DNA from 3 places in the Faecalibacterium intestinale genome. Region 2 is predicted to be linked to each of the others. Evidence: predicted binding sites of a transcription regulator. Region 2 holds the regulator's gene; each other region holds the start of a gene.

Evidence for each region. The regulator HrcA, encoded in region 2, represses chaperone genes, less so after heat shock. The targets are predictions, from matches to a motif close to TGTTAGCACTCNNNNNNNNNGAGTGCTAACA.
Region 1: the regulator HrcA is predicted to act here: its motif matches at 1,414-1,444, upstream of WMO20_RS05650 (co-chaperone GroES).
Region 3: the regulator HrcA is predicted to act here: its motif matches at 2,600-2,630, upstream of WMO20_RS02835 (Hsp20/alpha crystallin family protein).

Annotation. Positions count from the first base shown of each region.
Region 1 covers NZ_JBBMEN010000005.1:7,537-16,692, reverse strand. The annotation lists gene WMO20_RS05660 (hypothetical protein) at 1-30, shown strand, start outside; gene WMO20_RS05655 (hypothetical protein) at 87-563, shown strand; gene WMO20_RS05650 (co-chaperone GroES) at 1,524-1,811, shown strand; gene groL (chaperonin GroEL) at 1,864-3,498, shown strand; gene WMO20_RS05640 (hypothetical protein) at 3,787-4,011, shown strand; gene WMO20_RS05635 (abortive infection system antitoxin AbiGi family protein) at 4,080-4,610, shown strand; gene WMO20_RS05630 (DUF6882 domain-containing protein) at 5,071-5,814, opposite strand; gene WMO20_RS05625 (helix-turn-helix domain-containing protein) at 5,842-6,642, opposite strand; gene WMO20_RS05620 (imm68 putative immunity domain-containing protein) at 6,677-7,156, opposite strand; gene WMO20_RS05615 (cysteine-rich VLP domain-containing protein) at 7,534-7,947, shown strand; gene WMO20_RS05610 (replication initiator protein A) at 8,059-8,454, shown strand; gene mobV (MobV family relaxase) at 8,637-9,156, shown strand, end outside.
Region 2 covers NZ_JBBMEN010000018.1:14,755-26,174, forward strand. The annotation lists gene WMO20_RS10995 (twin-arginine translocation signal domain-containing protein) at 1-701, shown strand, start outside; gene WMO20_RS11000 (MATE family efflux transporter) at 783-2,138, opposite strand; gene WMO20_RS11005 (alanine/glycine:cation symporter family protein) at 2,508-3,947, opposite strand; gene WMO20_RS11010 (hypothetical protein) at 4,363-4,488, opposite strand; gene WMO20_RS11015 (hypothetical protein) at 4,563-5,486, shown strand; gene pdxR (MocR-like pyridoxine biosynthesis transcription factor PdxR) at 5,393-6,835, opposite strand; gene WMO20_RS11025 (ECF transporter S component) at 7,002-7,649, shown strand; gene WMO20_RS11030 (aminoacetone oxidase family FAD-binding enzyme) at 7,701-8,951, opposite strand; gene WMO20_RS11035 (stage V sporulation T C-terminal domain-containing protein) at 9,109-9,651, shown strand; gene hrcA (heat-inducible transcriptional repressor HrcA) at 10,090-11,163, shown strand; gene WMO20_RS11045 (nucleotide exchange factor GrpE) at 11,160-11,420, shown strand, end outside.
Region 3 covers NZ_JBBMEN010000002.1:194,282-205,701, reverse strand. The annotation lists gene WMO20_RS02865 (YitT family protein) at 1-160, shown strand, start outside; gene WMO20_RS02860 (HAD hydrolase family protein) at 256-1,035, shown strand; gene WMO20_RS02855 (MmcQ/YjbR family DNA-binding protein) at 1,049-1,426, shown strand; gene WMO20_RS02850 (DUF6054 family protein) at 1,518-1,865, shown strand; gene WMO20_RS02845 (DUF2500 domain-containing protein) at 1,867-2,232, shown strand; gene WMO20_RS02840 (hypothetical protein) at 2,238-2,528, shown strand; gene WMO20_RS02835 (Hsp20/alpha crystallin family protein) at 2,767-3,231, shown strand; gene WMO20_RS02830 (GntR family transcriptional regulator) at 3,499-4,176, shown strand; gene WMO20_RS02825 (APC family permease) at 4,382-5,824, shown strand; gene WMO20_RS02820 (M18 family aminopeptidase) at 5,993-7,309, shown strand; gene WMO20_RS02815 (hypothetical protein) at 7,369-7,497, opposite strand; gene WMO20_RS02810 (sodium ion-translocating decarboxylase subunit beta) at 7,511-8,641, opposite strand; gene WMO20_RS02805 (carbohydrate kinase family protein) at 9,220-10,152, opposite strand; gene pyk (pyruvate kinase) at 10,328-11,281, opposite strand.

The sequences.
Region 1 (9,156 bases), on a different contig from region 2:
AAGACCGTCCCCGACACCGGGCTTGATTAAAACGGCCACCAGGATTCCAAGGGGGAAGTGCGCCCATTTTTAAGGAGGGGAGAGTAGTGAACGAAAGAATATGGAACCAGCGGATGCTGGGTCTGACTTTTAATGTCGAGGATGGAAGGATCACAATCTTCCGCAGCACGTTGGAAGCATTAGGCTGGCCAACCCACTATCGCTTTCTGTACAACCGAGAGGCAAAACAGGTAGCTGTGCAGAACTGTACGGCTGAGGATGCAGGAGCTCATAAGACACCGAAGCTGACTGTGAGCAACAGCTGCGAGGTCAAGTGCGTGGCGTTGGTGCGGATGATCTACCGGGACATGCGGTGGAACCGGAACAATACATATCGTCTGGAGGGGAAAAGCGTCCCCAGACAGCAACTTGTGAGTTTCGATCTGGACATTCCGTTTTTGGTGGAAAACGGGAAAGCTCTGGACGAAAATCCAAGCCCCACAAAGCCCCTGTGTGGCGAAGAATTGTCCGCTGCGGAAAGTTCCTCGGCCTCGCCAATTAAACGCGACAGTGGGGCGCTGTGAGGGGTGTGTGGCGAAGTCGGCAAAAGGCAGCCAATCGGGTCAGAATCCAGGATGCTTGCAAGGCAGCAAGGTGGAAGGTGACCGGGTGGGCAGGAGCTATACAGACAAGTCTACTCAACAAGTAAATAAAATCACTTTTGCACCTATGAACGTAAAAAATAAGTGATTAAGCTCACTTATGGCTATTGGAAATAAGTGATTTTGTTCACTTAGAAAAAGTGAGCTTTTTACGCCACCCGGAGTTTTGGGTGATGCTATCATTTGGTAAAAATAAGTGATTATAATCACTGAAAATCATTACAAACTGAAATAAGTGAGCTTAATCACTTATAAGGAAAAAAAGTGAATATTTTACGCTCTGATGTACTTTGAGGTCGTCGATTAGTCAATAATCGGCGGCTTCTTTTTTATGCCCGGAAAAGTGGGTATGTAGCGACATATGGCAATAAGTGAGCTTTATACGCCACCGTCGAGCAACTTCTCCGAACAAATTTGAGTGCAGAAATGTCTACTCAACAAACAATATTGACGTAGCTAAGTCAAAAAAGTGCCTGTTTTGCACACTATATGCAACACTGAAATCCGTTATATTTTACAGTTCCAGACCGCAAGGGAGAAAAGGCACTGTACGCAGAAAATTGCTGCGGCAATGCAGCGCAGTCTGCGGGCATCGGCCTTTTTCAGCACGGCGAGAAGCGTGGGAAAGATGGCATACAGAAAAGCCTGCACCGAAAGATACCAAGCCACTCCATTCAGGCAGAACCAGAGTACGATTTTTGGGCGTCATAAATTCTTAACAAAGAAAAATCGCAAAACCCCTTGATTTTTCAGGGCAAGATGAGTACAATACACTTAGCACTCAGAGAAAAGGAGTGCTAAACTACTGCGGAGCACACACGAAGCCCTCGCAGGACGCAACAAAGTTTCAAATAAATTCAATATAATTGGAGGGCAAGAATTATGAAGATCATTCCTCTTGCAGACCGTGTTGTCATTAAGACTGTTGAAGTTGAGGAGACCACCAAGGGCGGCCTGATCCTGACCGGCAGCGCAAAAGAGAAGCCGCAGGTCGCACAGGTCATCGCGGTGGGCCCCGGCGGTGTCGTGGACGGTAAGGAAGTCAAGATGACCGTCAAGGTCGGCGACAAGGTCCTCACCAGCAAGTACTCCGGCACCGAGGTCAAGGTGGACGGCGAAGAGTGCACCATCGTGCGCCAGAGCGACATTCTGGCTGTTGTGGAAGACTAAAACTGAATTTTCCCTTTTCAATTGAGCTTATATTATAAAGGAGCGATGTATTATGGCAAAGCAGATCAAGCAGGGCGAGGACGCTCGCAAGGCACTGTGTGCCGGTATTGATACCCTGGCTAACACCGTTAAGATCACCCTCGGCCCCAAGGGTCGCAACGTGGTGCTGGGCAAAAAGTTCGGCGCACCGGTCATCACCAACGATGGCGTGACCATCGCAAAAGAGATCGAGCTGAAGGACGAGTTCGAGAACATGGGCGCACAGCTGGTGCGTGAGGTCGCAACCAAGACCAACGATGCCGCAGGCGATGGTACTACCACCGCTACCGTGCTGGCACAGGCTATGGTCAATGAGGGCATGAAGAACGTTACCGCCGGTGCAAATCCCATGGATATCCGCCGCGGCATGAGCAAGGCCGTTGCCACCGCCGTGGAGACCATCAAGGCACACAGCCAGAAGGTGAAGGACAGCAACGATATCGCCCGCGTCGGCACCATCTCTGCCGGTGACCCCGAGATCGGCCGTTTGATCGCCGAGGCTATGGAGAAGGTCACCTCTGACGGCGTTATCACCATCGAGGAGAACAAGACCACCGCCGAGACCTACAACGAGATCGTGGAAGGTATGCAGTTCGACCGCGGCTACCTGACCCCCTATATGGTCACTGATACCGACAAGATGGTGGCCGATCTGGACAACGCTGCAATTCTGATCACCGATAAGAAGATCAGCGTCATTCAGGATCTGGTTCCCCTGCTGGAGCAGGTGATGCAGAACGGTATGAAGCTGCTGATCGTAGCTGAGGATATCGAGGGCGAGGCTCTGTCCACCCTGATCGTCAACCGTCTGCGCGGCACCCTGAATGTCGTGGCTGTCAAGGCTCCCGGCTTCGGCGACCGCCGCAAGGAGATGCTGCAGGATATCGCTACCCTGACCGGCGGCACCGTGATCTCCTCTGATCTGGGCTATGAGCTGAAGGACGCTACCGTCCAGCTGCTGGGTCATGCCCGTCAGGTCAAGGTGACCAAGGAAAACACCACCATCGTGGGCGGCGCAGGCGACAAGGACGCTATTGCAGCCCGCATTGCCCAGATCCGCAGCCAGATCGAGGCCGCTACCAGCGACTTTGACCGCGAGAAGCTGCAGGAGCGTCTGGCTAAGCTGGCCGGCGGCGTGGCTGTCATCAAGGTCGGTGCTGCTACCGAAGTTGAGATGAAGGACAAGAAGCTGCGCATCGAGGATGCTCTGAACGCTACCAAGGCAGCTGTGCAGGAGGGTGTTGTGGCCGGCGGCGGTACCGCTCCCATCAATGCCATCCCCGCTGTGCGCGCTCTGTGCGACACGCTGGAAGGCGACGAGCGCACCGGTGCCAAGATCGTGCTGAAGGCTCTGGAAGCTCCTCTGCGCCAGATCGCCAAGAACGCCGGTCTGGAGGGCAGCGTCATCATCGACAAGATCGTTTCTGCCAACAAGCCCAACTACGGCTTCGATGCCCAGAACGAGGTCTTTGTCGAGGATATGATCGCCGCTGGCATCGTGGACCCGACCAAGGTCACCCGTTCCGCTCTGGAGAATGCAGCTTCCGTTGCTGAGATGGTGCTGACCACCGAGAGCCTGGTTGCCGACCTGCCGGAACCCCCGGCTCCCGCCGCACCTGCCGGCGGTGACATGGGCGGTATGTACTAATAACTGCCTGAAAACCGCATGAATGCTTGATTTTTGGAGCGTGCAAAAGCGGATTTACGCCAAACTTACGCCACTTACGCCAAAAATCAAAGCGCACTATAGGGTAACAAAATCGGCACTCGCTGAAAAGCGGGTGCCGATTTTTGTGTCTAGGGGATTTGAAGACTCATGAAACCCACTGATGGATTCTGCGAGCGGCAGACTGTCAGCGGCTTTATTGTTGACGAAAAACAAAGGTAGGGATACAATAATAAAAAAGAATGTAAAACCGGAAGGGAGTGTGCCGCTGTGGAAAACCAGAGAGACTTCTGCACAAAATGCCGCAGAGAAACGAGCTACACCCTGAAGAAAATCAAAATCAACCAGACCATCCGGGAAAAGAAATACACTTTTGAGATCACGGCTGCTTTCTGCAACGAATGCGGCGGCGAAATGGGGATTCCCGGCCTGATGGACTACAACATGAAGGAAATCGACGAGCAGTATCGTAGCTTTCGAGCACTGGATGGATAGTGGGAGTATATCGAATCGATGATATAAAGTGATAGATACTAGGAAAGTGGCAGCAAAGGACAACTATAATGAAGGATACGCTTAACTTAGGCAAAATTAACCCGAATGAGCAAAGAAACAAAGTCCCAAAACATATTCCATCTAAGGTTCATCCAGATACATTGTTTACTTTTATGACAGATTTCGGATTTCTTTTGGGATGCTTAGAACATAAAATGCTTTCTCCACGGTATTGTGAAGAAGATGTACGATACTTAAATCTTAGAAGAGTAAAATCTTTAGCCTATCCAATGAAATGTTTTTGTGATATCAGTCTAAAAAAGCTAAAAGTTCACATGGACTGGTATGGTGACTATGGAATTGCGTTTAGCAAAGAATGGGGAATGCGGCATAATATCCAGCCAGTGCACTATTTAAATGAAGAATCCGATTTAAGAAAGGATATTACAGAAGTATTAAAAGCTGCCCTGAATGAGGAAAAGGCCGGTTCTAAAACCCATGAAATGCTTAAAAACTATTTGTTGCATGAGTTAGGTCAGTTTACAAGGAACTACACGCAGACCACGAAACGGGGGCTGCTGACAACAAATAAAGGCTGAATATCAAGCACCGGGGAAGTGCGAGATATTCAGCCTGTTTTGTTGTCCGGGGTTTCCAAAGGGGCTTTCCCTTTGGCACACGACTTTGCTTGCAAAGTGTAGTGTGTTATACGCTCTGTCGGCGTTGCTGCGAAAATGCCGTTGCCGCCGGGGAGGGCAAGGGCATTTGAAACGGCAGGAAAACAGGGCTGTGATTGCGTGGCGTGGAGCCGCAAGCGCAAGGCTGGTTTCCTCAGCAGACAGGGCGTATATGAAAACTCCCGTCCTTCTTCCCATGCCGGACTTCGGGACAAAATGTTTCGAACTTGTGGACATACTCCCGCAAAAATTGAAATGGGCGGGAAGCCATTTTAGGGCTTTCCCGCCTTGATTGCCCATCAGCAAAGACGGGCGGGACTGTCAACGGCGGCACATAAAATGTGCCGTTCATCTTGACCGTTGACTGGCTCGGCTGGCTTTGCTATTTTCCAGATAAAATGGTATTCATAGCGCAAATACGCCAAAAATCATTTACTTGTTCAAACTCAATTTTCAAATCTTGCTGAAAATGAGCGAGTAATGTTTGATTGTCCCATTCATATTTCGTATTGTTCCACGAGAGAAATCCCTCCACAAAAATTTTGTGATCAACTTGAAATTGTTGAATACATTGCGTCGTTATAGATACGAATTTTTGAACATCGACGGAGGCAAACACACTATCAGGAACACCTGAAAATGCAACAAAAATTGCTCCACCAGAATGTGGACCTCTGTAATAACAATACTTATCAACTAAGCCGCAAGTTACGATAGACAGGTTATGCCCGTTGAATGTATCGTCCAATGTAAATTCTGCTGTCGTTAGTGGCTCTAAATTCCAGCGTTCCCCCACTACTTTTGCGTGTGTGGCTACCTGAATAATTTTCTCGGAAAATCCATTGATATTTTCCCACCCCCACAGCCATGTGTTACTTGATGTTGCCTCGCTTCCGATGAATTGAAGCGGATACTTTTGATTTCCAAAAAGTATTACGCCCTCTGAAAAATCAACATTCCAGTCCTGCCCCTTTACCACCTGCTCACTACAAGCAGTCTGTATTGCTATCATTTTACCTAAGCAAGCTGAAAACACTTGAAACCAATTTTCTGTATCAATATTGAGATGCTCAATCCAAATATTTTTTCTGTTATCCTGTTTTCTGTCTTTGCCCCAAAATCTCATCTGTATTTCCCCCGTAATATATTTCTTTTATTTCCTCCCCCGCTGCGGGTTTGGATTTTTCAGCAAGTCCGACTTCTGTGCAATCTTTTTCAGCCACTTCTTTTCTTCCTCGGACAACTTCTTCAAATTCAATTTAAGCCGCTTACAGATAAATGCCAAAGACGCTTGCTCCGGGTCGCTGCCCTCTTTGGCGGTTTCCTCGGCGGTCTGCAAAAAATCTTCCAGTGGGTTATCCTCCGGGACGCTGAAAAAATCGTCCTTATGTGTTTCCCGCAGGTCGAGGGCTATCTTGTTTATGTCCTGCTGTATCACATAGCGACAAAAGCTGTCATCGTCAATATGGGCGGCGATAAGCTGCCTTAACTGCGGGTCGGTCAGGCCGGGATTGTGCTGCTTCATAATCGTTGCGCTCATGGTATCTACTATGGCGTTTGCGGCCTGCACCTGCTTCACCGCCACGCCGTTCACATAGATTTCAAGGTCAGCCATGAGCCGGGGAAAATCCGGGTGTGTCGCCAGTTCACACAAGAGAGAATTGTCCATCAGCCCGCTTTTCAGCAGCTCAATCATATCATCACTCAAACACAGGTCTGCAAGATCGGCGTTTGGGTGATTTTTTGTTTTAGAGCGTCCCAGCAGGTAATCAACGGTCACTTCATAAACCTTTGCCAGCTGGATAAGGGCATGGTGGCTGATGTCTTTGAGATTGTCTCCCTCATAACTGCCTAAAGCAGATTTGGAAAGGTGAGTTTCCTCCGCAAGCTGTTCCAGCGTCAGCCCTCGTTCCACACGCAGGTCTTTCAATCGTTCTTGTATGGATAGTTCCATGCACTCCCTCCTTGTCTGCTTGATAATTTGGAAGTTATTCGCACAATTCCTTACGGATATTTTCGCAGTCTTTCGCCATTTCCAGCATATCTTCATCATCTACCATTTCATGAAGATCATATTCGAGCGGAGAAGCACAGAACTCTGCTAAAGCCCGATTCATTGCTTGATCCTCCTCTGGCGTAGTTATGATTTTTACAAACCTATCTCGTTTTTCCCCATCAAACAGATTTTTTATATTGAACCCACCACTTTTCTTACTCTCAAGAATAAGTGCTGCCAAATCAGTTGCCAAATCAATAGCATAATAAAATTCGTGACATTGGCCCTCCGAATCAATGTATTCTAAATTGGGTGAGATATGGAAATTCCAGTTTAGTTTGCTAAGGCCAGTATCATTGAATATCTCACTCAGAGGTATTTCAGTTTTGCCTTTGTCATAGAGGTAGTCCACCAAGGTCAGGCTATCGTCTGTGCCACCGATATAGTTATACCAATATTTTTTAATATACATTTTATCTCCTCCTTATCACTTCCGCTTTGTCGTTCTGTTTTTTTATTATATCACAATTCCGAGAGCGTGGAAATAGGGAGTTTTCCGGGCTGATTTCCTACCTTTCGGATATACGGCACAGGCGGTCGAAAAAGTGTAGACTTGTGGTAGTTCATCGATGAGCTGCACCTTGAAAAATGAATGACCGTCCGAAAAGGAATACCCCGGCAGGGGAAGCACCGCAAGGAGCCAACTTCTGGACACTTTGTCCAGAGGTCACTTCGGGACAACTTGTCCCGAAGCTGTGGGGAGCGTGCCAACGCCGGAACACGCCGCAGGAATGGGGCAGGAAGCCTTTTCGGGGAGAACGGCAACGGAAAGCAAAATGGAGGAAACACATGAGAGAGAACCCATATAAACGACTGCCGCCCATAGAGCGCAAGCAGGACGGTTCCCTTTACCACATGACACCGGCACAGAGGAAACAGGCAAACGCCCTGATCCGCCGGGAGTGCTGCAACTGCGAGGACGGGAACTGTATGCTCCTTGACGATGGGGATACCCACACCTGCCCCCAGACCATTTCTTTCTCGGTCTGCTGTAAGTGGTTCCGCTGGTCGGTCTTACCGCAAATCGGGACGCTGGAAGCAGAGATTTTCCGGGATAAGGACTTGAAACGCTGTGCGGTCTGCGGCAGAGTGTTCGTCCCTAAATCCAACCGGGCGAAATACTGTCCCGACTGCGCCGCCAGAGTTCACAGGCGGCAGAAAACAGAAAGTGAACGGAAAAGGAGGTCTACTGTGGACAGTTAGGGGCTGAAAAGTCCTTGATTTTCAAGGCTTTGCAAGCACAGAACAGGGGCAGGCAATAGAAACTACCGTCTGCCCCCGGAAACAGGCTTCTAACCGTCCACAAAACACACCATGACAAACACCATTTATATTCATCAGCCGGAAAAGGCGGTCAGCTTTACCCGGCTTCCCAATTTCCTTTTTGAAGCCCCCACATTCACACCCCTGTCCAACGAAGCAAAGGTTCTGTACGCCTTTATCCTGCGCCGGACGGAGCTATCCCGCAAGAACGGCTGGGCGGACGAATACGGGCGCATTTACCTGTACTATCCAATCTGTGAGGTAGTCGCCCTGCTCCACTGTGGGCGGCAGAAAGCCGTCAACACCCTGCGGGAATTGCAGTATGCGGAGTTGATTGAGATTAAGAAGCAGGGCTGTGGAAAACCCAACTGTATTTACCCAAAATCCTATGAAGCGGCTCCAAACACCGACTTCAAGAAATCCGGTTATGGAACGCCGGAGGACTGAAAACCGCACTCATGAAGTATGGAAATCACTCCCCGGAAGTACGAAAACCGGACGGTATATAGAAATACAAAGATAAAAAGATTGATTTATATTCTATCCAGTCCAATCCTATCCGAGCTAATTCCTGTGAGATTTTCCCTGTGGAAAACCCCGGATAGGAAAGGGATGGGGAAAGGAGCAGAATGGCACAACACGCAATTTTGCGATTTGAAAAGCACAAGGGCAACCCGGCAAGACCGCTGGAAGCCCATCACGAACGGCAGAAAGAGCAATACGCCAGCAACCCCGACATTGATACCAGCCGAAGCAAATACAATTTCCACATCATCAAGCCAGAGGGCAGGTACTATCATTTTATTCAAAACCGTATCGAACAGGCCGGTTGCCGTACAAGGAAAGACAGCACCCGGTTTGTCGATACGCTGATTACCGCCAGCCCAGAGTTTTTCAAGAAGAAGTCGCCAAAGGAGATACAGGAATTTTTCCAGAGGGCGGCTGATTTCTTAATCGGGCGGGTAGGCCGGGAAAATATCGTGTCGGCGGTGGTACACATGGACGAGAAAACGCCCCACCTGCATTTGACCTTTGTTCCGCTGACAAAGGACAACCGCCTGTGTGCAAAGGAGATTATCGGCAACCGGGCAAACCTGACAAAGTGGCAGGACGATTTTCACGCCTATATGGTGGAGAAATATCCTGACT
Region 2 (11,420 bases):
AGGGCAACGTGATCATTATTGCAGGCGGCGGCAGCACCCACCGCAACAACGTGGTGGAGGGCTATCCTGTGGCCGAGTTCTTCAACAAGAACGGCTACAACGCCTTTGTGCTGCAGCGCCGCGTCAACCCTTATGCCGCTGTGGATCAGCGGCTGGATCTGGCACGCGCCATCCGCTACATCCGCCACAACGCCTCTGAAAAACACATCGGCAAGACCGATATCATGATCGCTGTGGGCTTCTCTGCTGGCGGCATGAATGTGATGCAGGTGGTGGCCGACCAGTTCGGCACTACGAATACCCCGGATAAGGTCTACCCCAGCTACGTCTGCGATGCTGTGGACTATGAGAGCGCTGACCTGAATGTGGCAATCCCCATCTACGGACTGTTCGTCACCGGTCTGGACTTCACGAAGAATCCCAACCTGCCCCCGGTCTTTGGTGTTGTGGGGCAGAAGGACGGCCTGAGCGCTATGATGCTGCCCTCTCTGCCGGAGTGCGCGAATACCTTCAAAGATTTTAGCTTCTATCTGGCACCCGATGCGCCCCACGGTGTGGGCTTGGGCACTGGCACCAAGGGCTATGTGGATTACTACACCCAGATCGCCCAATGGCCGGATATGGCGGTGAACTTTATCGAGAGCCGTCTGGGTCTGGTGGAAAAGAAGATCGACATGGACTCCGTGGGCTTTGCATGGTAAGCTGTCCTGACAGAAGTTCCTGAAAAAACAACGACCCGCCGCACCTCCTTCAGTGCGGCGGGTCATTGTTTATAAAAATGGTTATGTATGATACTCCATCCACTTGCCCTTCCATGCATACAGGATCATGAGCACTGCGCCCAGACCCCAGCTGACGGGATAGAGGATGAACACGCCCTCGATGCCGGAAAAGAAGGGCAGCAGGAACTGGATCCACACCACCCGGAACAGGCACAGCGAGACCAGCAGCACCACCATGGGCGGGATGCTGGCACCCGTGCCGCGCACGGCACCGGCAAGGCCGTGCAGGATGCTGAGCAGGAAGTAGAACGGGCAGAACCATCGCATGGCCAGCTTGCCGTAGGTGACCACGGCCTCGTCGGCGGTGAACAGGTGCAGGATGGCATCCTGCCCGGCCAGCAGGGCAGCGCCGGTGCAAAGGGTGTAGATGACCCCGATGGCAAGGGTGACCCACACCGAGCGCTTTACCCGGTCCAGACGCCCCGCACCGTAGTTCTGCCCCACAAAGGTGGTGGCAGCCATGCTGATGCTGCTCACCGGCAGAATGTTGAAGCCGTCGATCTTCATGTAGGCTGCAAAGCCTGCCATGGCGGCGGCGCCGTAGCTGTTCACGCTGGCCTGCACCAGCACGTTGGAAAAGGAGATGACCATGTTCTGGATGCCGGTGGGCAGACCCACCCGGATAATGCGGCCTGCCATTTTGCGGTGCAGCCGGATGGCGGAAAGCTCCACCCGGCAGGCGTCCTCGCTTTTCATCAGAAAGCGCAGGCTCAGCACGCAGGACACCAGCTGGCTTAAGTCGGTGGCGATGGCAGCACCTGCCACTCCCATCCGCAGCCCCACAATGAACACAAGGTCCAGCACGATATTGGTCACCGACGCCCATGCCAGATACACCAGCGAACGCCGGGAGTTGCCGGCGGCGTTCAGGATGCCGGCGGTCATGTTATACACCACGCTGAACAGCACCCCGCCAAAATAGATGCGGATATAGGTCACGGCGTCCGCCAGCACCTCGGCGGGGGTGTTCATGGCTACCAGCAAAGCGCGCCCGCAGGCAACGCCGCCCACGGTCAGCAAAAGCCCCATGACCACCGCAATAGCAAGGGCAGTGTGCACCGCCTCGCGGGTCTCCTTGTGGTCGCCCGCGCCCAGATACTGCGAGACCACCACGCCCGCACCTACGGCAAGTCCCTGACTGAAGCCGATGAGCAGGTAGATGGGCGACCCGCTGGAGCCCACGGCGGCAAGGGCGTTGCTGCCCACAAAATTGCCCACGATGATGCTGTCGGCGGTATTATACATCTGCTGCAGCAGGTTGCCGAAGATCAGCGGCAGGGCAAACAGCAGCAGGCTTTTTACAATGCTGCCCTCGGTCATAAGGGTAGCGGTATTCCGTGTTTTTACGGCGGCCATGGGGTTCCTCCTCTCAGCGCAAAAAATCGCTTGTATCCCCTAGCATAGCACAAACCCCGCCTTGGGACAAGGGGACGGCTGACGATTTAAAATGGCTTCCGCTGCGCTCTAGCCATCTTCAGCGGAATTATTATTTTTATTTCGCGTTTGTCGCGCTCTGCGGAGCGCTCCAAACGCTATTTTCACGAGAGGAGTCCTGACGGTAAACGGCAGCGCCGCGCTTTCGAAGAAAGCGGTGCTGCAAATGCTGTTCCCGGTTACGACCCCACTTGTGAAAAAGGGGTTCTGAAAAGCCCGCAGGCTTTTCAGAACCCACAAATTAAAAATCTTTTTTCCGCTGATGATGCGCAGAGCAACGCGGAGCGCATTCTAAATCGTCTCGCCCGCCGACAACAGCGGCGGCGCGGGGCTGCCGTGCAGCTTACGGGCAAGGTAGTTTTGGGTAATGCGCACCACCGTGCCGGACAGCGCAATTACGCCGATGAGGTTCGGCAGCATCATCAGGCCGTTGAAGGTGTCGGAAAGCGTCCACGCAAGGTCCAGCCGCATCACTGCGCCCATCGGCATCAGCGCTACGAACAGCACCCGGTAGCCTGCCCCTGCCCCCGCACCAAAAAGATACTCCACAGCCTTGCAGCCGTAGCAGCTCCAGCCAAGGGTGGTGGAATAGGCGAACAGCAGAATGCACACCGCGATGAGCTTTGACCCCAGCGTGCCGAACACGGCGTCAAAGGCCTGCCCCACCAGCGCACTGCCCGCCGCCCCGGCGGCAATGCGCCCGGTGTCCAGATCCACACAGCCGGAGGTCAGCACCACCAGCGCCGTCAGGGTGCACACCACCATGGTGTCCGCAAACACCTCAAAAATGCCCCACATCCCCTGTTGCACCGGCTCTTTTACGTTGGAAGCCGCGTGCACCATCACCGAGGAGCCAAGCCCCGCCTCGTTGGAAAAAGCACCCCGCTTGAAGCCCCATGTGATCGCCCGGGACAGCCCGTAGCCTACGATGCCCCCACCGGCGGCGCGCAGCCCGAACGCACCATTTACGATGGCGGCAAGCGCCGCCGGAACGGCGGTGATGTGCACCCCCACCACGGTGAGCGCACCCACGATGTACAGCAGCGCCATGGCGGGGACAAGCCTTTCCGCCACCGCAGCCACACGCTTGAGCCCGCCCAGCAAAATCACCGCCGACACTGCCGCCAGCACCGCGCCGGTAACGGCTTCCGGCACGCTAAAGGCCGCTTTCAGGTTGCCCGCGATGGAATTGAGCTGGCTCAGGTTGCCGATGCCAAAGCTTGCCAGCGCACAAAACGCGGCAAACAGCACCGCCAGCACCAGCCCCGGCTTGCCGCCAAGGCCGTCCCGCAGGTAGTACATCGGCCCGCCGCGCCAGCCGCCCGCCGGGTCTTTGCGGCGGTAGTAGATACCCAGCACGTTCTCGGCGTAGCTGGTCATCATGCCCAGCAGCGCCATGACCCACATCCAGAACACCGCCCCCGCCCCGCCGGAAAGGATGGCGGTGGCCACCCCCACAAGGTTGCCGGTGCCGATGGTGGACGCCAGCGCGGTGCACAGGCTCTGGAACTGGCTGATGGCCTGTTCCTCGCGGGCGGTATGGGCGGTGACGCTCCGGTCGGTCAGGATAGCACCGAGGGTGTGCCGCATCCAGTAGCCCCACCGCCGCAGCTGGAAGCCCCCGGTGCGCACCGTCAGCAGCAGCCCGGTGCCGAAGAGCAGCCCCAGCCCCACCGGCCCCCACACGATGCCGTTCACGACCTCGATTCCCCGCATGAACCGCTCTGGCATCCTGTGGCCTCCTTTGCTGATGAAAAGTTTCTGCCTGCTTTCAGCGTGCAAAGACGCTCCGCTGGGCCAGAGGCAGGGAGGGGTGTTCCGACTCCCCCCTCCCTACCTCTGGACTCCACCCACCCCGCAACGGGTCAAGGGCTACACGCCCTTGACAATCCTAAAGAAGAAGTCGAAGCACAAAAAAGCTAGCGCTGCGCCAGTCGGCGCTAGCGCTTTAACGCTTTTTCGCTTCTCCATTTATAGCCCCTCAGTCGCTGCGCGACAGCTCCCCCGAGGGGGAGCGAGCACACCCGGAAAGTTTGCAGTTTAACCGCAAACTTTCCCGCCATGCCAAAGGCTCCCTCCCCGAGGGAGCTGGCAAAACCGTCAGGTTTTGACTGAGGGAGTTTCCTTACCATCCTATGCAGCGCCATTACTCCTCATGCGGTGCGGGCAGCGGAGATTTATCAGGGTCGGGTGCGGGAAGGGGTTCCAGTGTCAGCCAGAAATCCTCCTGCTCCTCACGGTCTTTTTCGTTGTTTTTTTCTGTTTGATCCATACAGCATCCCTGCCTTTCTGCATAAAGGGTCGCCCGGTGGGCTATGCTTTATGCACAAAAAGGAGGAAAGAGCCATGAAACACGCAAAACGCAGCGGCTGGCGTCCCTTCTGGGCGGCGCTGTGCGCCGCCCTGCTGGTGCTGCTGCCGCTGGTGGGCGGCACGGTGCTGCTCAGCCGCGCTCAGCTGCGCAGCAGTCTGCGGCAGGCCGCAAAAAGCCAGAGCGGGGTGCCCATCCGTCTGCCCAAAGCCACCGACCGGTGCACCGTGCTGCTGTGCGTGGCAGACGAGACCCCGGGCTTTGTGCTGGCCTACCTGAACGCCGGGCAGAACTGCATCCATCTGCTGGCGGTGCCCGCCGCGCTGGAAGTGCCCTTTGGGGGCAAAAATGTCCCCCTTTCGGACTGTTACGCCGCCGCAGGCCCTGCCCGCTGCCGGGAAGCGCTGGGCGAGGTGTTCGCCCTGCCGGAGGATACCGACTATCTTGCCATCGCCCCGGCGGTGCTGACAAAGCTTGCGGCGCGGTACGGCGCAGTGCGGGTGGGTTTTACCGGGGCGCTCACCCCGGAGCAGCTGGCGCGGTACGGCAAGGGCACCGGGGTGCAGGGCATTTCTGCCGCCGACGCCCACAGCTTTTTAGCGGCGCTGGATGCTGACACTTCTCTTTCGCCCCGGCGCAGCGCCGCCGCCCGGGCGGCGGTGTGGGATGCGTTTTTCCGTCAGGCGCTGGAGCTGCTGCCCACCACCCTGCCGCAGGGTCTGCGGGAGGTGAGCAGCAGCCTGCTGACCAGCCTGACCGCCGTAGACCTTGCTACACTGGAACGCACGCTGGAATTTTTAGCCACCAGCGCCGAGCCGGTGGACATCACCGCCGATGCCCTGCCCGGGGAGTGGGCGGGCGGGCACTATACGGTGTCCGATGCTTCCCGGGCGGCGGTGCAGAGCTTTTTTAACCTCTCCCCGGCGGCGGCGCAGTCCGCGTCCGGCAGTGAGCCGTAACCCAGCACCAGCGTCCCGGCGGCAGAGTGTGCCGTGCCGGTCAGGTCGTAGTCGCTCAGCAGGGAACAGCGCACCCCGTACTGCCGGGCAGCCGCCCGCAGGGCGGCGTCCGGCGGCGGGTCTTTCAGCTGTGCCAACAGGTGCAGACCGGTGTGCAGCCCCGCAAGGGTCAGCTCTTCCGGTGCAAAGGAACTGCGCAGCGCCGCCGCCAGCGCATCCCGGCGGGCTTTGTAGGCGGTGCGCTCCCGCGCCAAGTGCCGGGTGAAATACCCCCCGGTGATAAAGCGCGCCAGCGTCTGCTGCTCAAACCGCCCTACCGTGCCGGAGTAGAGCTCGTATTTTTCCTGCCACGCGCCCAGCAGCTGCCGGGGCAGTACCATGTAGGCAATGCGGATGCCCGGGGCAAGGCTGCGGGAGCAGGTGGACAGGTACACCACCGGGCCGTCTGCGCCCGCCATGCCCTGCAAGCTGGGCAGCGGGCGGGTGTCAAAACGGAACTCGGAGTCGTAGTCGTCCTCAATGATGTACCGCCGCCCCGGGGCGCGGGCTGCCCAGTGCAGCAATTCTGCCCGGCGTCCGGCGGGCATGGTGACCCCGGTGGGAAACTGGTGGCTGGGGGTGACATAGCACACTGCCGCATCGCTGGCGGAAAGGGCGGTCAGCGACAGCCCGTCCGCGTCCACCGGCAGACAGCGGCAGGGCACACCGTTGTTTTCCAGCACCTGCCGGGCGCGGGGGTAGCCGGGGGTCTCCACGGCGGCGGGGCCGGGCAGCAGCGGGGCCAGCAGTCCCAGCAGATATTCCAGCCCTGCGCCCACCACCAGCTGTTCCGGGTCGCACTGCACGCCCCGGTACTCGGCCAGATACCCTGCCAGCGCCTGCCGCAGGGCGGCATCGCCCCGGGCATCCCCGGGGGTGAGCAGTTCCGGCGCGGAGTAAAGCAGCTCCTTTTGCAGCCGTGCCCATGTGCGGAAGGGGAACAGCCCCGGGTCCACGCCCCGGGTGGATAGATCGAACTGCACCGGCGGGGCAGCATCGGCGGGGGGCGCTGCCGCCGGTGCAGAGGGTGCGGTGGGCGGCTGCGTCCCCTGCGGCAGGGCAAGATACTCCTGCACCGTGAAGCCGCTGCGCTCCCGGGCAGTCAGGTAGCCCTCGGCTGCCAGCATCTGGTAGGCGGTGTCCACCGTGTTCACTGAGACCGACAGCTCCGCCGCCAGCCGCCGCTTGCCGGGCATCCGGGTGCCCGCCGTCAGGGTGCCTGCCCGCATCTCGGCGGCAAGGCTGCGGTAGAGCTGCTCGTACAGCGGCACCGCCGAAGCCGGGTCCAGTGCCGTGGTCAGATGTACCATAGAATGTCCCTCCTGTCTGGACATTGCGTCAAACTGACCCCATAAAAAAACTTTGTTCTGGGTATTTTCATAGGGTCAGTTCTGCGTATAATAGGAGCATACCCGCCGAACAACCAAATGTCAAGTGGTTTTGTGGGGTTATCGGCGCGATTGGAGGGAAAGTATCATGTCTACTACTGCAATGTGGCTGCTGCTGGCAGTCGTCGTTATCCTGATCCTGTTTTTCAGTGTGCTGTACAAGCGCCGCTTTACGGTGCACGAGCTGGCGCTTACCGGCGTGATGGCTGCGCTGAGCTTAGTGGCCTACCTGTTCTTCCGCATCCCGTTCTACGGCGGCTCCTCGTTCCATCTGGGCAACACCTTTACTGCCCTGACGGCGCTGCTGCTGGACGGTGTATCCGGCGGTCTGGCGGGTGCCATCGGTCTGGCGCTGGCAGATATCCTTGCCGGTGACCCGGGCTACGCCATTACCACCTTTGTGCTCAAGTTTATCATCGGCATCACCTGCGGTGCCGTGGCACATAAGGTGTTCAAGCTGCGGGATCAGGATCGTCACAGCGCCGGGTATCTGGTCAAGGTGATCGTCTCTGCGGGTTCCGGCCTGCTTTTGAACGTGTTCACCGACCCCTTCCTTGGCTACTTCCGCAACGTGTACATCTTTGGGCAGGAGTACACCGTGGCACAGGCGCTGACCAAGATCGCCGGCGGCGTCACCTTTGTGAACAGTGTGGCTTCCACTGCCTGCGCCGTGGTGCTGTATCTGGCACTGCGCCCCGCACTGGAGCGTGCAAAGCTGCTTTCCAAGGGCGAGTAAAAATAAAAAGGGCTCCTGAAGCGCCAGCTGGCGCTTCAGGAGCCTTTTTTGTTACCGTTTTCGGCTGCAAAGGTGCTTTGCGGCGTCTCGCCCGGCGGCAAGGCCGCTGCCGAACGCCCAGTGCAGGTTGAAGCCGCCGCAGCTTCCGGCGCAGTCCAACGTTTCCCCCACGAAGTACAGCGCCGGACAGCCCCTGAACTGGAAGGTGGACTCTACCTCGGTCAGAGCAAGCCCGCCGCCGGTGGTCTGCGCCTGCCGCCAGCCGCAGGGGGTAAGCCCCTCGAACCGCCAGTGCTTGGCGGTGTGGGCAAGCTTCTGCCAGCTGCCTGCGGGCAGGGCGTGGGGGGCAGTATCCGGCAGGGCGGCGGCAGCCCAGAGGGCGCGGCCAAGCTTGCCGTGCAAAAGCCCCAGCCAGAACGCCGCCGCCGTGTCCTCGGCAAGCAGCGGTACACGCGCCGCAAACAGGGCGGCAAGCTCTGTCTCCGGCACAGCGGGGAAGAGATCAAGCTCCACTGCCGGGTGCTTCGGGCTGCGCCCGGGGGCAAGCAGGCCGGACAGCTGCATGATGCAGATGCCGGAAAGCCCGTAGTCGGTAAACTGCACTTCGCCCATTTCTTCAGCCAATACCCGGTCGCCGTCCAGCAGGCGGGCAGCGGCCTTGGCGCGGATGCCCGCAAGGCTCTTGTTCGGCTTTGCGCATTGCAGGGCGGTCAGGCAGGGGTAGAGCGGGCGCATCTGCCCGCCGCAGGCGGCGGCAAAGCGGGTGCCGAAGCCGTCCGTGCCGAACTGCGGCCCGGCAGCACCGCCCATGGCGCAGATAACGGCATCTGCCCGCAGGCTTTCCATATCGCCCTCGGGGTTTGCAAATTGTACGGCGTAGCCGCCCTTGCTCTGCCGCAGGGTGCTTACCGTGCAGCCGGTGCGCAGCTGTACCTTGTGCCGCTGCAAATGCAGCTCCAGCAGCGCCAGCACGTCGGCGGCCTGATTGGAATAGGGGTACACCCGCCCGGCTTCATCGGTGCGGGTGTACAGCCCCAGCTGCTCGAACCACGCCAGCGGCGCGGCGGCATCCACCGCCGCCAGCAAAGGCCGCAGCGCGGCGGGGTCGGCGGTGAAATATTTCTCCGGCGCGATGGCGGTGTTGTCCAGATTGCAGCGGCCGTTGCCGGTAGCCAGCAGCTTTTTGCCCACCTTGGGGTTGCGCTCCAGCACCGTGACGCGGGCAGCGGGTGCGGCCTGTGCAGCCGCCAGCGCAGCGGCCAGTCCGGCGGCACCGCCGCCCAGAATAAGGATGTGTGCCATGCGGACACCTGCTTTCTTTGGGTTTATTCCTATTTATTGTAGCAGAACCCCGCCCGGAACGCAATGCGGCGGGCAAAGCAAAAAATGCGCTGCCGGTATAATTTGCCGCCGCTGACAGATACTACATACAAAGGAAACCAAAAGGAGGACACTATAAATGAAAGCAACCGGTATCGTGCGCCGCATCGACGAGCTTGGCAGGGTGGTGATCCCCAAGGAGATCCGCCGCACCCAGCGCATCCGGCGGGGCGACCCGCTGGAGATCTTTACCACCGGCGACGGGGAAGTGATCTTTAAAAAGTACTCGCCCATGGGCGAGGTGAACACCCTTGCCGCTCAGCTGGCAGAGGTGCTCAGCCGCCAGTTTGCGCTGACCGCCTTTGTGTGCGACAGGGACCGCATTCTGGCGGTCAGCGGCAGCGGGCGGCGGGAGCTGGCAGACCGCAGCATAAGCCAGCCGCTGGAAAAGCTGATGGAAGCCCGCAAGCCCTACCAGAGCCCCGGCAACCCGGAAAAGACCCTGCTGCCCTGCGAGGGCGCACCCCGGGTGCTGCTATGCGCCGCGCCGGTGCTGGCGGGCGGGGACGTGACCGGCGCGGTGGGTCTGTTGACCGAGGACCGCGCCGCCTGCCCGGAGGACGCCCAGTGCAAGGCAGTGGCGGTGGCAGCGGCCTTTCTGGCAAAGCAGATGGAGGAATAAGGCGGGACGATTTTGAATGGCCTCCGCTGCGCTCTGGCCATCATCAGCGGAAAACATTTTATATTTCGGGGTACAGAAACGCCTGCGGGCGTTTCTGTACCCCATTTTCACGGGTTGGGGTCGTGGGAAACAAACTCCCCCAGTCATCGCTGCGCGATGCCAGCCCCCTCTGGGATGGGGTCTTTGGCATAGCGGTACAGTTTCCGGCTAAAGTGCAAAGCTTGCGGGCGCGCCAGAGGCTCCCTCCCAGAGGGAGCTGGCAAAGCCGCAGGCTTTGACTGAGGGAGTTCACACCCCCCTTTATGACAGAATTATGAATCTTTATAAACATTTTTGCAAAGGGCTTGACAGCAGGGCAAAAACGATTATAATGGTCTTAGCACTCAGGAACAAGGAGTGCTAAACAAACAAAAGCGATACAAAAAGGAGGCAGGCGCTATGACGATGGATGCACGCAAGCAACGGGTCTTGCAGGCGATCGTGGCGCTGTATGGCCTTGAGGGCGAGCCGGTGGGCAGCAGCGTGCTGGCAAACTACTTTGATATGGCAGTGTCCAGCGCAACGCTGCGCAACGAGATGGCGGCGCTGACAAAGCTGGGCTTGCTGGAGCAGCCCCACACCAGCGCAGGGCGTGTGCCCAGCGCCAAGGGCTACCGGTATTATCTGGATAATCTGCTTACCGACGATCAGCCGCTGGACCGCGTTACCCGCGCCCGGGTGGATGCGGTGTTCGCCAGCCTTGACCACGAGCCGGAAAAGCTGGCACAGGGCGCTGCCAAGGCGCTGGCCGCCATCAGCGGCTGCACCGCCGCCGTCAGCACCCCCTGCGCCGAGGATCTGTGCATCGCCCATTACGAGGTGGTGCAGGTGGGCCGCAGCGCAGCCGCTGTGCTGGCTGTGACCACCGCCGGTTACGTCCGCACCCGGGTGGCGCGGGTACGCACCGGGCTTTCCCGGGAAAATGCAGCCGCCCTTGCGGCGCTGCTCAACCGCAACCTTACCTTTGTGGCACCGGTGGATCTTTCCACCCGGATGCTCAGCGAGCTGTGCAGCCAGATCGCACCGGAGCTTGTGCCGGTGGTCAGCGCCGCAGCCGCAATTTTGCAGGACAGCGTAAAGCCCCACGTATTTCTGGGCGGCGAGCAGTACCTGCTGGACTGGCCGCAGCTGGACGGCAGGGTGGGTGATATCCTTACCCTGCTGAACGACGAGGAACAGGCCGCAAGCCTGATCGCACCCCCGGAAAACCGCAGCGAAAGCGTGCTGCTGGGCGAGGATCTGGAACCGCAGATCCCCGGGCTGTGCATCGTGAGCGACCGGTATCTGGTAGGCGGCGGGCTGTGGGGCTCCATTGCCCTGATCGGCCCCACCCGGATGCCCTTCCAGAAGCTGATGCCCCTGTTGCACGAGTTTGCAGACCAGCTGGGCGAGGGCATGAGCGGTAAACGAAAAGACACCCCGCAGGCTGCCGTACCACGGCGGACTGTGATCTATAAGGAGGATCTGGAATGAGCGAAGAAGCAAAGAACACGGTGCCCGAGACCGAGCAGCCGGAAACTGCCCCCGAGGAAAAGACCGCTGCCGCAGCGCCCGAACAGGCTGCTGCCGAAGCTGCCGCCGAAGAGGACAAGAAGAAGGACGGCGGCTGGTTCAACAAGAAGGCCCGGGAGATGGAAGCCGTTAAGGCTAAGCTGGATGCAGCGGAAAAGAACGCCGCACAGGCCAAGGATCAGCTGCTGCGCATGGCTGCCGAGTACGACAACTACCGC
Region 3 (11,420 bases), on a different contig from region 2:
GGCTATCGGTGCATACAACTTTGAAAAGCACAACGAGATCATTACCATCGTGGACAAAAACGAGTATCAGAAGCTGATGAACTTCATCAACCGCGAGGACCCCAAGGCCTTTGTCACGATTTACAATGTATCCAGTATGCACTATCAGCCCAAGCGCTGAGCGGCACAGGGAAAGGATGCAAAAGCCGCGACCGGGGCTTTTCCGCAGCGGAAAACCGTGGTAAAATAAGAAAAAACGGAAAGGGAACGACAGCCATGGACATCAGACTGGTTTGCAGCGACATTGACGGTACGCTGCTGCAATACGGTAAAAAGGAACTGGAGGGCGAGATATTCGACCAGATCCGGGCGCTGCATCAGCGGGGGATATGGTTCTGCCCGGCCTCCGGGCGGCAGTATACCAGCCTGCGCAAGCTCTTTGCACCGGTGGCGGACTGCTGCGTGTTTATCTGTGAAAACGGCGGCACTATTTTTCAGGAAGAACAGTGCATCGCTAAAAACCCTATGCCCCGGGCGCTGGCAGAGGAAATTGCCAACGATATGTGGACGCGCAGCGAGGGGCGGGGCGAGGTGATGCTCTCCGGCCAGAACACTGCCTACCTGATGGAGCGCGGCCTTGGGATGCTGCAGCGGGTGCAGTTTGTGGGCAACCACTACCAGATCATCCACAGCCCCGCCGAGGTGCCGGAGGACATCACCAAGGTGTCGGTGTACCTGCATGAGGGCGTGGAGAACTATGTGGAGCGCTTTGTGCCCCGCTGGAAACAGGCTAACTGCGCCGTGGCGGGCCCGTATTGGATCGATACCACCTTTGCCAACAAGGGCATTGGGGTGCAGTGCGTGTGCCGCACCCTTGGCATCGACCCTGCACAGGTGATGGCCTTTGGCGATAACTACAACGACGAGACTATGCTGGACGTGGTGGGCGTGCCTTACATCATGGACAACGCCGCCGCCCCGCTGCGGGCAAAATACAAAAACCACACCCCCCGCCCGGAGGATGTGCTGGCGCAGCTGCTGGCACAGCAGCCGTAAAGGGGGAGAACCCATGGACCGCAAAGGCTTGGAACAGCTCATTTTTGATACTTACAGCGTTGAGCCAGACTATCCGTGGATGGACACCCCGGAGTCGGCGGTGTTCCGTCATGCGGCAAACCGTAAGTGGTTTGCGCTGGTCACCACCGTGCCCAGAAGCAAACTGGGTCTGCCCGGACAGCAGCCGGTGGATATCGTGAACCTAAAGTGTGACCCCATCCTCATCGGTTCTCTGCGGGCAGAGCCGGGCTTTTACCCTGCCTACCACATGAACAAGGAAAACTGGATCACCGCCGCGCTGGACGGCAGCGCCCCGGAGGATAAGCTCCGTCTGGTGTTGGACATGAGCTACAACGCCACCGCACCCAAGCTGCGAAAAAAGAAAGCTTGACCGCAGCAAAATAAGGGCGGGCGCTGCAATTGCTGCCCGCTCTCATTCGTATTCAGAGTAAAGGGACTGCATTTTGCAAAAGGAGGAAGCTATGGCTATTTTTGAAAAGACCATCCGCAACCAGAACTTCGATACCCTGCTCCGCAAGCTGGAACACGCCATCCCGGACAGCAGCTGGTCGGCAGAGCTGGAAGCCGGCAGCGATTTCAAGGAGGGCAGCGCCCGGTGCAGCGTGCGGGTGTTTGAGCGGTACAGCATGGTGGGCGGCAACCGCCTTAGCCTGACGCTGACCCTGTTCCAGAACGGGGACGAGCCCATCCGGCTGTCGGCCATTGCGGCGGGCGGCAGTCAGGCGGTGTTCTTTAAGGTGAACACCCTCGGCGAAGATGCCTTTCTGGAGGACGTAAAGCAGCTGCTGGAAGAAATTTTGGAGGGGTAAAATGTTTTATAGTGGGTTTGACGCGCTTTTCAGCATCCTGTTCCCGCTGGTGTTTCTGGTGGTGCTGGGCATGATCCTGTTTACCGTGGTGAGCAATCTGCGCACATGGAGCAAAAATAATGCGTCCCCGCGCCTTACCGTTCCGGCTACTGTGGTGGCCAAGCGGATGAACGTTTCCCGCCATCATACGGACAATACGATGGCGCATACGTTCACGACCTATTATGTGACCTTTCAGGTGGAAAGCGGTGACCGCATGGAACTTGAAGTAGATGGTTCGGACTACGGAATGCTTGTAGAAGGCGACACCGGAAAGCTGAGCTTTCAGGGCACGCGGTATCTGGGGTTTGAACGGAAAGACGGGTGACCGATATGCAGCAAAAGCATTCAAGTGTGCCGGAAATCGTGGGCAGAAGCCTGTTTTATACGTTGACGAACTATCTGCTTATCAGCATGGAGCTGTCCTTCCGTGCGCAGTGGCTCTCGGTCTTGTTCTCGGCGGCGCTTGTATGGTGCAACATGGAGTATTGGAACGCCGTTTACAGGCTGACCGGCAAAAAGCTTGCCGCATGGGTCTTGTGGGGCGTCTGCATTGCTGCAAGCACAGGTGTTGCGTGTTTTGCGGGGTATATCCAAGGAACGCTTGTTCTACTTGCGGTATGATAAACGCGCTGCTGCGCAGTATTTTTGATAAAATCGCAGAAGCTGTGACAAAAGTATTATTCTTTTATGAATTTTAGCACTCTACACTTGACAGTGCTAAAAAATCGTGTTATAACAGTGGCGTGCTCAGGAGGAAGGGCAAAAGGAGAGCCGCAAGGCTCCCCGGAAAGCCCTTTGCAAAGAGCTTCAAAATGTAATTTTATACCCGACCCGAACGCCGGGATTGGAGGTATGTTTTATGTTTATGCCGACTGTTTTTCATGAGAACCTGTTCGATGATCTCTTTGATCCGTTCTGGAACGAGGGTGCACTGGAGCGTGTGATGAACCGCGAAGCCCGCGACACCTTTGGTAAGCGCGGCGCAAACATGATGAAGACCGATGTCAAGCAGACGGACAACGGCTACGAAGTAGACGTCGACCTGCCGGGCTGCAAGAAGGAGGACGTTCAGATGGATCTGAACGACGGCTACCTGACCATTCAGGCAGTGCGCAGCCACTCTAACGATGAAAAGGACAACAAGGGCCGTTATGTGCGGCGCGAGACCTTCTCCGGCAGCTGCGCCCGCAGCTTCTATGTGGGCGAAGTGAAGAAGGAGGATATCCACGCAAAGTTCGAGGATGGTGTCCTGCACATCCAGCTGCCCGCTCCTCAGCAGACGAAGGCTCTGCCTGAGAACCCGAACCTGATCGAGATCGAGTAAATGCCGGCCGTGTGCGCCAAGGCATAACGTACATAGGATGCCCCCGGAGAGCAGCAACAAGCCCTCCGGGGGCATTTTTTGTGTACAGGCTTTCGATGACGGAGAGGGGAGAAAGTACCTGTTTTTGCCAGAAAACTTTATTTTTCCACCGTTTCGTGGTATCCTTATAAGGCGCACGCAATACAGGCCTGCGGCTGCACTGGCAGCGGCTGCGGACTGCGTGCGGCAAAAAAGAACGTATAAAAGTAAAAAAGGGGGATAAAAGTCATGGGCGAATTTGCCTTTCAGACTTTACGGGAAAGTATCACCTCTGCCATCAGGAGCAAGATCCTTACCGGGGAGCTGCAGCCGGGCACAAAGCTGGCTGAGCAGCGGCTTGCCGAGGAGTTCGGCTCCAGCCGGGCACCCATCCGGGAAGCGCTGCGGCAGTTGGAACAGGAGGGCATGGTCGAGTATTCGCGCAATGTGGGGTGCTCTGTGCGCCGGGTGAAACCGGAGGACGCCTACGAGATCTATCTGCTGCGGGCAAATCTGGAAATGACGGCGCTGCGCTATTTTGACTGCAAATTCCAGGAGGAGGATCTGCGCACCCTGCGCGGGATACTGGAGGAGATGCGCAATGTCCGACCGGGGGATCTTTCGCAGATCGTGGAGAATGACAACCGCTTCCATGCGGTCATCGTGCAGCGGGCAGGGCTGCCCAGACTGCTGAAATTCTGGGACGACCTGAACTACGGCAACCTGCTCGTTGGGGCGAGCAGCGGCTCTAACCACGAGACGCTGGCGCAGCGGCAGAACGGCATCCACACCAAGCTGTACGAGGCGCTGGCAAGTGGCGACACCGAGGCTGCCTGCCGCGCCGTCTACGCCCACTACATGGAGCCTATGGAGCGGATGCGCAGCGCGAACAGCGCTGGACAGGCAGCAGACGGCACGGCAAAATAAGGGGAATTTGGCTGAACGTCTAAATTTTGACCAATCATTTTATGGAAATTGCAGATTGTCTACAATCTGCAATTATGCTATACTGTCAAAGTGACTGGTCGAGAGTTGCTGTATTTTTGGTAAAAATTGCAAAATGTATGCGGAACCTCGGCCTTCTTACAGGAACTTCCGCCCTGTGTGGAGAAGAAAGAGAGGAATTATCCGTATGTCTAACAAAGAAAAAGCCACAAAGATCTCGTGGCTTACCCTTGCCTTCATGGCCTTTTCTACGGTCTGGGGCTTCGGCAACATTACCAACGGCTTTGTGTACTTTAACGGTCCGCAGGTCATCTTCAGCTGGATCTTCATGTTTGCCCTTTACTTTATCCCCTATGCGCTGATGGTGGGCGAGCTGGGCTCAGCTTTTAAAAACGAGGGCGGCGGTGTCAGTTCATGGCTGCACCAGACCACCAACGCCAAGCTGGCTTACTACGCCGGCTGGACCTACTGGGCGTGCCACATCACCTACATCGCCAGCAAGGGCAGCGGCTTTTTGAAGGCGCTGAGCTGGGCGGTTTTCCGCAACGCGGAGACCTACGATTCCTTCCCCACCCGCTACATCCAGCTGGCTACCTTCTGCATCCTGCTGCTGGGCTGCTACATTGCAAGTCTGGGTCTGAACCCCCTGAAAAAGTTGCTGACTGCCGCAGGCACCTGCACCTTCGTCATGTCCCTGCTGTACATCGTGATGATGTTCGCTGCCCCGGCCATCAACCCCACGGCAGAGTACGTCCACGCCAACCTGAGCTTCAGCAGCCTGATCCCCAACTTTAACGTCACCTACTTCACGTCCCTGTCCATTCTGGTGTTCGCCGTGGGCGGCTGCGAAAAGATCTCTCCCTACGTCAATAAGGTCGAAAACCCCAGCAAGGGCTTCCCCCGCGGCATGATCACGCTGGCCGTCATGGTGGTCGCCTGCGCCATTCTGGGCACGCTGGCCATGAGCCGTATGTTCGACCCCGCCATCATCAACGCCAGCGCCGAAAGCTTCAACGCCTATGTCGCCAACAGTTCCTACTGGGCTTTCCAGAAGCTGGGTCAGTACTACCATGTGGGCGATCTGTTCATGATCATCTACGCGCTGTGCAACGTCATCAGCCAACTCGCCGTGCTGATCTTGAGCATCGACGCACCGCTGCGTATGCTGCTGGATAACGAGCACACCAAGCAGTTCATCCCGCAGGCTCTGCACAAGGTCAACGCCCACGGCGTGCACAGCAACGGCATCAAGATGGTGGCTGTGCTGTCCGGCTCCATCATTCTGGCACAGTCCTTCGTGCCCGGTGCTGCCGCCGTTCTGCGCCAGCTGACCAAGCTGAACTCTGTGTGTATGCCCATGCGCTACCTGTGGGTGTTTGCCGCCTACATCGCCCTGCGCAACGCCTACGATACCATCCCTGCCGAGTACCGCTTTGTCAAAAATCAGGCCGTGGCCAAGTTCTTCGGCGGCTGGTGCTTTGCCGTTACCGCCGTGTGTTGCGTGCTGGGTATGTATGATAAGGACCCCTTCACCTTTGCACTGAACGTCATCACCCCCGTGGTGCTGACCGTGCTGGGATTCATTCTGCCCGCCCTTGCAAAGCGCGAGCAGACCGCTGCCAAAACGTAACCTGAATATGCTTATAGCAATTCAACTTTTTAATGCAACGGCAACAGCGTTGAATTGCATATCGCAAATATGCTGTTTGAATGTTGCACTAATTTCTTGACTTGCGATAAAAAGGGCCGGTCAGCACTGACCGGCTCTTTTCAGATACACCCAAGGAGGTTTATTTTTATGATCGCATCCGAAGTCCGTGAAATGCTGTCCTTCATCGACGGCAACCCCACCGCATACCACACCACCGCCGCTGTGCGGGATATCCTGCTGAAGGCAGGCTTTGCCGAGCTGCTGGAAAGCCGCAAGTGGGCGCTGGAACCCGGCAAGGACTATTTTGTCTGCCGCAACGGTTCCAGCATCATCGCTTTCCGCATGGGCGACCAGCTGGAAAATTACAGCTTCAACGTTGCCGCCGCCCATACGGATTCTCCCTGCTTCCGCATCAAGGAGAACGCCGAGATCCACATGGGGCAGAACTACACCAAGCTGAACACCGAGGGCTACGGCGGCATGATCTGCGCCACATGGATGGATCGTCCGCTGTCTGTGGCGGGCCGTGTATTGGTGCAGGAGAACGGCGCTATCGTATCCCGTCTGGTGGCGCTGGACCGCGACCTGCTGATGATCCCCAGCGTGGCCATCCACATGAACCGCGAGGTCAACGATAAGGCTTCCTTCAACAAGCAGGTGGATATGCTGCCCGTGCTGGGCGGTGCCTGCGAGGAGGGCGCGCTGAAAAAGCTGATCGCAGAGGAGCTGAAGGTGTCCGAGGAGCAGATCCTTGGCAGCGACCTGTTCCTCTATGTGCGGGAAAAGGCCACCGTCTGGGGCTGCAACGAGGAGTTCATCTCCTGCGGCCGTCTGGACGACCAGCAGTGTGTCTACGGCATCCTGAAAGGTCTGCTGACTGCCAAGAACGCCCGCTCCATCGGTGTGGCAGCCTTCTTTGATAACGAGGAAGTCGGCTCCGGCACCAAGCAGGGCGCAGCTTCCACCTTCCTGTACGATGTGCTGCACCGCATTGCCCAGAGCCTTGGCGGCAGCGACGAGGACTTCCACCGTGCGGTGGCTTCCAGCTTTATGGTCAGCGCCGACAACGCCCACGCCGTGCACCCCAACCACCCGGAGCACACCGATGTGAACAACTGCACCTACATGAACAAGGGTGTGGTCATCAAGACCCACGCCGGCCAGAAGTACACCAGCGACGGCATGAGCGTTGCAGCCGCCCGGGAGCTGGCTGCCCGCGCCGGTGTGCCGCTGCAATACTTTGCAAACCGTTCCGATAAGGTAGGCGGCAGCACGCTGGGCAATCTGGCCATGGCACAGGTGTCCATGAATTGTGTGGACATCGGCCTGCCCCAGCTGGCGATGCACTCCTGCTACGAGACCGCCGGTGCAGAGGACACCCTCTCGCTCATCAAGCTGATGCAGGAGCTGTACGGCAGTCACTTTGAAGAGACTGCTTTCGGCACTCTTTCCATCAGCAAGTAAATTGATATAAAAAGGACTGCCGTGCAGCGCACGGCAGTCCTTTTTGCATTTATGACCCTTTATTTGCGGCGGGTGAGACAGTTCAGCGCCATCACGACCAGCACAAGAAAACCGATGACCAGCAGGATACCGGTCATGCCGATGAGCATCATGGGCAGGGTGGTCATCCAGGAAGAAAGATGAAGCATAAAGGCACCTCCGTTAAGCCATCAGGGAAAGGATCAGTCCGCCGGCAAGGACGGATGCAATCTGTCCGGAAACGTTGACGCTGATGGAGTACATCAGCAGGAAATTCTGGCTGTCCTCGGCCAGACCCATCTTGTTGACCACACGCCCGCTCATGGGGAAGGCCGAGATGCCTGCTGCGCCGATCATGGGGTTCAGCTTTTTGCCCTCGGGCAGGAACAGGTTCAGCAGCTTGGCGAACAGCACGCCGCCAGCGGTATCAAAGATAAAGGCCACAAGACCCAGCGCCATGATGAGCAAAGTGTCCGGCCGGACGAACTTGTCGGCGGTCATCTGCCCGGCAACGGTCAGACCCAGCAGCAAGGTGATGAGGTTTGCCAGTACGTTCTGGGCGGTCTCGCTCAGGGAGTTCAGCACTCCGCATTCCCGCAGCAGGTTGCCAAACATCAAAAAGCCCACCAGCGCCACGCTGGCCGGGGCTACCAGACCGGCGACCACCGTGACCACAACAGGGAACAGGATCTTGGTCAGCTGGGTGACGTTGCCTTTTTCGTAGGGCATACGGATGCGGCGCTCCTTCTGGGTGGTCAGCAGACGGATGACCGGCGGCTGCACGATGGGCACCAGTGCCATGTAGCTGTAAGCTGCCACCATGATAGCGCCCAGATACTGGGATTTCAGGGTGTTTGCCACAAAAATGGCGGTGGGGCCGTCCGCTGCGCCGATGACCGCAATGGATGCGGCATCCTTCATATCAAAGAAGAACCCGGCCAGAAACAGGGTGAAAAAGATGCCAAACTGTGCCGCTGCGCCAAACAGCATGAGCCACGGCTTTTCCAGCAGCGGGCCAAAATCGATCATGGCACCGATGCCGATGAACAGCAGCAGCGGGAACAGCTCGTTGGACATCCCTGCTTCAAACAGGGCAGAGATAGGGCCAACGGTGTCTCCCTGCGTGATGGCACCGGATGCGGGAAGGTTGACCAGAATGGCGCCGAACCCCATGGGCAGCAGCAGACTGGGCTCCATCTTTTTGACGATGGCAAGGTAGATGAGCAGGGCGCCGATGCCCCACATGACCACCATCTGCCATGTCAGCGCCCCGAAGTTTGAAAAGAGCGCGGCGAATGTGTTCCAGAAATTCATATTGTTTTTCTGCCTCCTTTTGTTCTGATGCTGCGGCAAGAAAAAAGAGACCCTTGCCACAGCGTAAGATCTGTGACAAAAGTCTCAAGCGAACACATGACATCGGGCATTGCTGCCGTGATGACGCTGCCATGCAGCGGCCTGCCGAAAAAAAGCCTTGACCGGCGGGCTGCCCTTTACTCCCCTTTATCATTTTTATTGATACCAGAAACTGCCGCTTCTGTCAAGGGGGAAAATGCGGTTTTGCGCAAAAATCCAATAGACGGATGCCGTTTCCCTCTACGCCCATCCCGTGAAAAGGCGAGCCGAAAAATCCGCAATTTTAGTTATAGATGCAGCTTTCCTTTGCGGCTCCTCTTGTGAAAAGGCCAACCGGGAAAATCCGCAGATTTTCCCGGTTGGCAAAATATAAATAATTTCTCCGCTGAAAATGGCCAAAGTGCAACGACGACGACCGCCGCCAGTGGCGGAAACAGGGAGGAGTTGTTGGGGCAGCGGCCAGCAAGACGCAAGCGCCGCCCAAGGCACGATGCGGATGCTGGGTGCCGCAACCCGATAGCGGAGACCATTCCAAACCGTTAATCCACCACCGGTACATCCAGCCCGAACTCCTGCGGGCGGAAGCGGGGACAGACGTTCTCGGTGATGCAGATGACCGAGGCGGCCAGACGGCTGCCGATCTCGCAGGACTCTGCCAGCGTTTTGCCGTAGGTCAGGCCGATGACCGTGCCGGCAAAGAAGGCGTCCCCCGCGCCGGTGGTGTCCATAACGTCCACCTTTTTGGCAGGCACGATGCCGCAGCTGCCGTCCGCACAGGCGTATACCGCGCCCTGTCCGCCCATGGTCACCACCATGCTGGGAATGTTGGCGCTGCGCACGTTGCCCGTGAGCACCCGGCACATCTCGTCCGGGGAGAGGTGGTCGTAATCATCCGAGAACAGCAGCCCGGCCTCCTGCTGGTTGCATACAAAACAATCGATCTGCTGCAAAAAATCCCGCCGCTCCATGGCGATGCTCATGTTGGAGACCACGGCAAACACCTTTTTGCCGTACTTTTTGGCGTAGCGCAGGGTCTGCTTCACCGTTTCTTTTTCGAGGTCTAGTTCCAGTGCAATGGAATCGCAGCCTGCAAAAATGGCATCGCCCTGCTCCTGCAGCAGACCGGTCAGCGGGGTGGTATCCGGCCGCTTGGAGATGGCAGCGTGCACATCGCCGTCGTTGTCAAAGATGGCCAGCCATGTGCCCATGCCGTCCGGCTTTTTCTGGATAAAGCGGGTGTTGACCTTGTGCCTTGCCAGCTTGTCGATGACGTCCTGTCCCATGCCGGTGTCGTCCACCAGACCCACAAAGGTGGGGCGCAGCTCCACGTTGGCAATATCCTCCACCACGTTGCGGCTCACACCGCCGTGTACCTGCTCGATGCGTCCGGCGTTGCGCCCGCCGGGGATATAGGTGGAAAGGGGATAGCCCTTGATATCCACAAAAACAGCTCCGATGACTACGATACCCATAAACGATAAACCTTTCTGACTTCAGTTGATTTTACCTGTATTATACAGGAAGCAGAAAAAAGATGCTATCCTTTTGCGGAAAAATATCTCTCGGTCACGACCTCTTTCCGTGAAAAAGGGCTTCCGAAAAGTCCGCAGACTTTTCGGAAGCCCAAATAAAAAATAATTTTTCCTCTTACATCGCCGTGCGGGCGGTGCGCACCAGATACTCCATGGCCTGCACCGGGTACTGCCCGGCGGCGGTCTCGCCGGTGAGCATCAGGCTGGATGCGCCGTCCAGTACGGCGTTGTAGATGTCGTTCACCTCGGCGCGGGTGGGCACAGCCCGGGTGTGCATACTGTCCAGCATCTGGGTCACCACCATAAAGGGTACTCCGGCTGCCCGGCAGGCGGCAGAAAGCTGCTTCTGGCAGCGGGGCAGCTCCCACAGGGGCATCGCGTTGCCAAGGTCGCCCCGGGCAATGACTACCTCGTCCACCAGCGGCAAAAACTCCGGCAGCGCCTGCACGCCCGCAAGGTTTTCAATTTTGGCAAGAATTTTCAGCTGCGGCGCACCGGCTTCTGCCAGCGCCTGCCGCAGATTGCAAATATCCGCCGCGCCGCGCACAAAGGGCAGCATGACCCCGGTAACGCCGCAACCGGCGGCGATGGCAAGGTTCTCCTTGTCCTCGGTGGTCAGGGTGGGCATCTGGATGTCTGCCCCCGGTGCGGCCAGACTTTTGCGGCTTTGCAGCACGCCGCCCCGCACTACGGTGCACACGAGCGCTTCCGGCTCTGCGGTGTCCACCCGTGCCAGCAGCTTGCCGTCATCCAGCAGCAGCTCCTGCCCGGGCTGCACGCTGTGCACCAGCGCGGCAGGGCAGGGGATGCCCTGTGCGCCCAGACGCACGGTCTGCCCGGCGGTCAGGGATAGCGGCTGCGGCAGACGTCCAATGCGCAGTTCTGGCCCCTGCAGGTCGATGAGAAGCTTTTTGACCCCGGCCTTGCGCAGCAGCGCCAGCCAGTCCGCGTGCGCTGCCAGCGGCCCGTGAGAAAGATTCATGCGGATGCCGGTCATACCGGCTTCCACCATCTGCTGCAAAAGCTTTACATCGGCACAGGCAGGGCCGATGGTTCCGTAAAAATCCATAATTCCTCCTGCAATTCGTGTTTTCTTTCTATTGTAGCATGACCGCGCAGCAAAAGATAGCCCGGCGGCGCATAAAAAACACCGGAAGCCGATGCAAAGCCTCCGGTGTCTTTTTATGATGCCTTATGGGGTTTACTGC